2 regions of the Priestia sp. FSL W8-0001 genome follow, and region 2 is predicted to be linked to the other one. Evidence: riboswitches for the same ligand, from Rfam matches in the RefSeq annotation. Region 2 holds a riboswitch; the other holds the start of a gene.
What was found. Region 2 has a riboswitch for glycine ahead of gcvT (glycine cleavage system aminomethyltransferase GcvT). Riboswitches for the same ligand answer to the same signal wherever they lie in the genome.
Positions count from the first base shown of each region.

Region 1: linked by a shared signal. The riboswitch ahead of MKZ18_RS08730 (ACT domain-containing protein) and the one ahead of gcvT (glycine cleavage system aminomethyltransferase GcvT) in region 2 are both predicted to bind glycine.

Region 1 covers NZ_JBBPAL010000001.1:1,654,791-1,658,207, forward strand. Annotated here, with positions in the region: gene MKZ18_RS08725 (PFL family protein) at 1-1,251, opposite strand, end outside; gene MKZ18_RS08730 (ACT domain-containing protein) at 1,266-1,538, opposite strand; glycine riboswitch at 1,629-1,704, opposite strand; partial or broken gene MKZ18_RS08735 (carboxypeptidase) at 2,029-2,160, opposite strand; gene MKZ18_RS08740 (cold-shock protein) at 2,519-2,719, opposite strand; gene MKZ18_RS08745 (DUF3900 domain-containing protein) at 2,901-3,417, opposite strand, start outside.
Region 2 covers NZ_JBBPAL010000001.1:3,172,891-3,176,307, reverse strand. Annotated here, with positions in the region: gene MKZ18_RS16790 (DEAD/DEAH box helicase) at 1-1,084, opposite strand, end outside; glycine riboswitch at 1,271-1,359, shown strand; glycine riboswitch at 1,363-1,444, shown strand; gene gcvT (glycine cleavage system aminomethyltransferase GcvT) at 1,551-2,639, shown strand; gene gcvPA (aminomethyl-transferring glycine dehydrogenase subunit GcvPA) at 2,671-3,417, shown strand, end outside.

The sequences.
Region 1 (3,417 bases), 1.5 Mb from region 2:
GAATTCTACCATTTCACCTTCACTTTTACCGGGAACAGGGATAACGCGTACTGCGGTTGTTTTTTTGTTAATCATTCCAATTGCCGCTTCATCAGCAATCATTCCTGAAAGCGTAGCAGGACTAACATCTCCTGTTAAAGCAATCATATCTAAACCAACAGAACATACGCAGGTCATCGCTTCAAGTTTTGATAGATTTAGAGAACCGTCGGTAATACCTTTAATCATCCCGTTATCTTCACTGACCGGAATAAAAGCCCCACTTAGACCACCAACGTAAGAGCTAGCCATTGCGCCTCCTTTTTTCACAGCATCGTTCATAAGTGCTAACGCAGCAATTGTACCATGAGTACCCACACGTTCTAACCCAATTTCTTCTAAAATTTCAGCAACGCTGTCGTTAATAGCATTAGTAGGAGCCAGTGATAAATCCATGATGCCAAAGGGAACGTTTAGTCGTTCAGCCACTACGCGTCCAATTAACTCACCAGCGCGCGTAATTTTAAATACCGTCTTTTTAATTACTTCAGATACCTCACCTAAATCAGCATTAGGATGACGTTTTAGTGCATTTAAAACAACACCAGGGCCACTAACACCTACGTTTAAGACCACTTCACCTTCACCTGAGCCGTGAAAAGCCCCGGCCATAAATGGATTATCTTCAACAGGGTTACAGAACACAACCAGCTTGGCGCAAGCAATGCCATCACGATCTTTTGTACGGTTAGCCGCTTCTTTAATAATAACGCCGAGCTGTTTTACAGCATCCATATTAATACCGGTACGAGTGGTGGCTACTGAGATTGAAGAACAAACGCGTTCTGTTACGCTAAGAGCTTCAGGTAACGCGTCTAGCAACGTTTGATCACTCTTTGAAATTCCTTTATGAATAAGAGCTGAGAAGCCTCCGATAAAATCGACACCAACCTGTTGTGCAGCACGGTCTAATGTTTTAGCGAGCGTGATTGTTTGTTCAACCGTTGCATGACCTAAAATCTCTGCGATAGGAGTAATTGAAATACGCTTATTTACAATTGGAATTCCATATTCTTTTTCAACCTGTTCAGCAGTTTCTTTTAATTCACCTGCATATGAAACAATTTTGTTGTAGACATTTTGATTCATTGTTTCAAAGTTAGAATCAGCACAGTCTCTTAAACTGATACCCATTGTTACTGTACGGATATCGAGGTTCTCCATTTGAACCATTCGGATGGTTTCCATCATTTCTGTTAAAGCAATACTCATATTTATTCCTCCTTTTATACGCGATGCATAGCTTGAAACGTTTCTTCAAGCTGCACGTGAATTTTTAAACCAAGCTCTTCGCTAACGTTATTTAAAGAATGTTGTAGCGAGTTTAGTTCAATAGCTGATACATCGACAATCATCATCATCGTAAAGAAATCTTGTAATATTGTCTGACTAATATCGAGGATGTTAACACCTTGATTTGATAAGACAGTTGTGACGCTTGAAATAATCCCTACTTGATCTTGTCCAATTACGCTAACCACAGCGCGCTTTTGTTGCATAATAATCACCTCAAAAATAATATAGAAAATAAAAAAAGAGATTGGAAGAATCCAATCTCGAATAGGTCATCGAATAACATACGTATGTATCGTTACTCTTCTGTCCTTTTGCCTGAGATTGTGAATCCTTCGGCGCCGCCTAAGCGGTCTCTCCAGAAGCTGCTCCTGTTGTAGTGTTATCCACAACAATCATTGCTTGGGGAATATTCAATTTAACATTGGCTCAAAAACCAATAGAAAAATCATATCAACAAAAGAAAAGATAGTCAATGTTTTTTGAACATTTCTATTGTTTCATCATGTTTACTTAGAATGGGAGAGTGTTTTGTGCTATATCACACTTAAAAATAGAGCAATGGAAGCAAAAGGTGAGAGGAGAGGTAGGAGCTAAGGCTTTTCATCAATAGTTCAGCAAAGGGAAAAGGGTACAATTGTTATAAATAGAAAAAAAGGAAAGAGCCTATCAGTCGCTTTCCTGTGATAATTTTTATTACTCGTCTTTTCCAGAAGGGCGAGTTGTTTGGGAGGCAAGCGTGTCCCAAAAGCTTGTATCTGCATTTTCTATTGAGCCATCTGAAATAGCTCTTACAGTTGAGTCTAAAGTAGTGATTGTTTGTTTAATGTGCCATTAGTTAAAAAAGGCATGAGCTTAAAATACTGTATTTTGAGAATATTTAAAGTAGAATGTAAACAAATTATTGTAACTGTACAAATAAGTGAAAGTTAAGACGAGGAGAAAGAGGGAGAGGGCGGATATCGCAGTGGATGGCTAGTTACTGATTATCATGAGATGTGTAATAAAAAATTAGGTATTATAAGAATACTATGCTATACTAAGTTTACCATTTTCTTTACCAGTTACTATCTGTGTTTTGATGTTCCCTATTCATTCGTGAGTAGGGTTTTTATTATGTCCAAATTTCAATGTAAATTAAAAACAGACTCTACAAGTAGAGTCTGTACATAGATGTCCGTATTAATTACGCTTTTTGAACGTTAGTAGCTTGAGGTCCACGTTGACCTTGCTCTACTTCAAAAGTTACAGCTTGACCTTCATCTAAAGATTTGAAACCTTCGCTTTGGATTGCTGAGAAATGTACGAATACATCGTCTCCGTTTTCGCGCTCGATGAATCCAAAACCTTTTTCTGCGTTAAACCATTTTACTTTACCTTGTTCCATTGTTGTTGCCTCCTCGTGTGCTTTGCACACATTGTGTTACTATTCTTGCTCAAATCTTCAGACGAAAGTTGTTAACTTGTCAATCCTTACCGAACAAAAATAATTCTTCTTAAGAATAACAGAAACAGTTCAGTATTGCAAGTAAAGTAAAAAATAGATGCGTCCGTTTATTATTTTTGGCTCATTCTTCCCAGCGCTTACTGCTGATTTTCTCAATAATCCCGTGCAAATCCCCAGGCTTATGAAACTCAATCGGAGACGCGCCTTTTTCAAACAAAATCGATTCTGCTTCAATTAACGCCACGTAGCGTCCGTTCACTTTCGCTAAGTGAATATTTTCCCCGAAATCCGCTAACAGTCCTTTAATCTCCGTTTCGCCAAGCTTCATTTTAAGCTCGGCATCAGGCGTATGCTCGACGATATGAGCAGCAGCTTCCATAACTTGATGGGTATCCAAACGTTCTTGAAGCTCACGCTTTTCACTTGTTGCCCACAGTTCCATGTCCGACTCAAACTGTTCAAGTTCTACGCTTTCTGCTTCAAACGTTTCGCTGACGTGTTCACGCACCATATCCATCACTTGTGTTTTCATAATCTCAGGCATCGGCTCGTTGTAGTCAATAAATTTCAAGAAGTCTTCAAAGTAACGAGCGTGAGACGCTTGGTGGATGACAAGTTCGCTTTCTTCGACCATGCCT
Region 2 (3,417 bases):
CTGCTTTCGCATTTTGAGGAACGGTTTGTACTTTTTCAAGGAGTGGTTTAAGTATCTGAGTAGCTTTTTCACTGTTTTCGTCCTCTTGGCGTTCAAGCATGCTTTTTAAGGTCATAAATACTGCTTCGCGACTGCTACAAGCTTCGCGCTGCAATGTTAAAATTGCAAAGGAACTGCTGGGTAAATTTGAATGTTGCTTAAATGAAGTGATTTGATCATACAACTCTCGTTCTTCAGATGAAAACTCAACAGGAACGGTTTGAACAATTCGTTTTGTCCATTCAATACCTGTGTCTTGCCTGCGGTTTCGAATCATCACTTTGTTAACGAGTTCCTTTAAATACTCATCATTTTGAACAGAACGTTTCTTAGCAGAAAATAAATCAGCAAAATAATCTTTGTTTCCTAGGTGGCCTGGTTTTAATAACGAAACTAAGTTGAAAATCTCTTCTACTCGATTTTGAATTGGTGTCGCTGTTAATAATAAGCAGAACTTTTTCTTTAAGCTTTGAACAAACTCATAGTTTTTTGTTTTATTATTTTTTAGTTTATGAGCTTCATCGATGATGATAAGGTCATAATCTTGTTCTAATACAATTTCGCGATGAGGAGAGCGCTTGGCTGTATCAATGGATGATACTACTACGTCGCATTGCTCCCACACGTATGTTTTCTTTTGTGGAACAGCAGGAATAAAAAATTTATGGTTAAGTTCCATTGCCCATTGGGATACAAGTGATGCTGGTACAAGAATAAGGGCTTTTTTCACAAGACCACGAATCATATATTCTTTTAAAATGAGTCCTGCTTCAATTGTCTTTCCAAGCCCCACTTCGTCAGCTAAAATCGCTTTTCCATTCATTTCTTCTACCACTTTTTTAGCTACTTCTAACTGGTGTGGATGCGGGGTTAGGTCTGTTAAATGGCGAGGTGCTTGCAGACCTTCAAATTCAGTAATTAACGTTTGCTCCTCGATTTCATATGCTAATTTATACATTTCCCAATCAGACCAAGAGCCGTCTTGCTCAAGTTTATTTAAAAAAGTAGATTCCCATGCTTCATCTTTCTTCATACTGATGTTCATCGTTAGTTTTGCTCCTTTCTGAAAGTTTTTATTGAACTGCTGAACAGAATCATGTAGGATAAAAATATATTTTAGAAAATTTAAAATAGAAAATAGATTGTCACTAAATGAACTATTTTGTTATTGATGTGTGTAAGTAATAGTTTCTTAGTAGTATGCCCAAAATTACAAACTTTATAGAGGCGAATGATGACAAGGGGAGAGACTGCTTTAAAGTGGCGCCGAAGGAGCAAACAACATGTGAATCTCTCAGGCAAAAAGACTCTTGTTGGACGCAACTCTGGAGAGCGTCTATTTCGAATAGACCACCCACGAGGCAAACCTATTTAACGGGTAAACTTTCAGGTGAAAAGGACAGAGACTTCCTGCTATACAGCAGGGAGTTCTCTGTCCTTTTTTATGTGTAAAAAAGATACGATGATTCCCCGAAACCAAAGCAAATGGCCTTATATGAGGAGGATGTTAAATGACTGAGCTAAACAAAACACCACTTTACGATGTCTATCAACAGTACGGTGGAAAGATTATTGATTTTGGAGGTTGGGCTCTTCCAGTTCAATTCTCATCTATTAAAGAAGAACATCATGCGGTTCGTACAAAAGCTGGCCTGTTCGATGTTTCTCACATGGGAGAGTTTGATGTAAAAGGGACAAATAGCTTGGCGTTTTTACAAAAAGTTATGACGAATGATGTTTCAGTATTACGTCCAGGTAAAGCACTATATACCGCAATGTGCTATGAAGATGGGGGCACAGTGGATGATCTCCTTGTTTATCAAAAAGGAGAAGATGACTACCTGCTTGTTGTAAACGCAGCAAATATTGAAAAAGACTTCGAATGGCTACAGCAGCATAAGCCAGAGGATATTGAGCTTGTAAATCGTTCAAGTGAGTTTGCTTTACTAGCTTTGCAAGGTCCAGCAGCACAAGGTGTTTTGCAGAAATTAACATATGAATCATTATCTGACTTGAAACCATTTACATTTAAAGATGATGTAGAAGTAGCAGGTGTGAGAGCGCTTGTTTCACGTACAGGCTATACAGGCGAGGATGGTTTTGAACTGTACTGTTCTGCATCAGATGTAGTAACGCTTTGGACTGAGCTTTTAAAAAATGAAGAGGTAGTTCCATGTGGATTAGGAGCACGAGATACGCTTCGTTTTGAAGCAACTTTAGCTTTATATGGTCAAGAGCTTTCAAAAGATATTACGCCAATTGAAGCACGTATCGGATTCGCAGTGAAAACGGATAAAGAAGATTTTATCGGCAAAGAGGTATTAAAGCGTCAGCGTGAAGAAGGACCAAACCGCAAGCTTGTTGGGCTTGAAATGATTGATAAAGGAATTCCACGACATGGATATGAAGTGTTTAGTGAGGAAGAAGAGATTGGCTTTGTTACAACAGGCACACAATCGCCAACTTTAAATAAAAACATTGGTCTTGCACTTATCGATGCTAAACATGCTGAGCTAGGTACAGAAGTGTATGTGCAAGTGCGAAAAAGACGTTTAAAAGCAAAAGTCGTGAAGACACCTTTTTATAAGCGTTCAAAATAATGTTGGGTAATTAAAGAGAGGGGACAAAAGAATGGTACATCGTTATTTACCAATGACATCAGAAGATCAGCAGCAAATGTTAAAGGCAATTGGCGTGTCTTCAGTGGATGAGTTGTTTTCAGATATCCCAGAAAGCGTTCGTTTCCAAGGGGAATACAATATAAAAAAAGCGGCATCAGAATCTGAGCTAGTAAAAGAGTTAACAAACTTAGCTACTAAAAATAAGAACGTAAAGGAATACGCTTCATTTTTAGGAGCAGGTGTTTATGATCACTATATGCCAATTATTGTTGATCACGTTATTTCGCGTTCAGAGTTTTACACAGCTTATACACCATATCAGCCTGAAATTTCGCAAGGAGAGCTGCAGGCTATCTTTGAATTTCAAACGATGATTTGTGAGCTAACAGGAATGGATGTTGCCAATTCATCCATGTACGATGGTGGTACAGCACTTGCTGAGGCAGCCATGTTAAGTGCAGGTCAAACGAGAAAGAAAAAAGTGTTAGTTTCAGAAACAGTTCACCCTGAATCACGAGCTGTGTTAGAAACGTACGCAGCAGGTCAGTACATTGAAGTAGTAGAAGTACCAAGCAAAGACGGCGTAACGGATCTGACGGTGCTGAAGGAGCGCATGGATGATGATGTAGCGGCTGTCATCGTTCAGTATCCAAACTTCTTTGGTCAAGTAGAACCTTTAAGAGAAATTGAAGCCATTGCTCATCAAGGAAAAGGAATGTTTGTTGTATCAAGCAATCCACTATCTCTTGGATTGTTA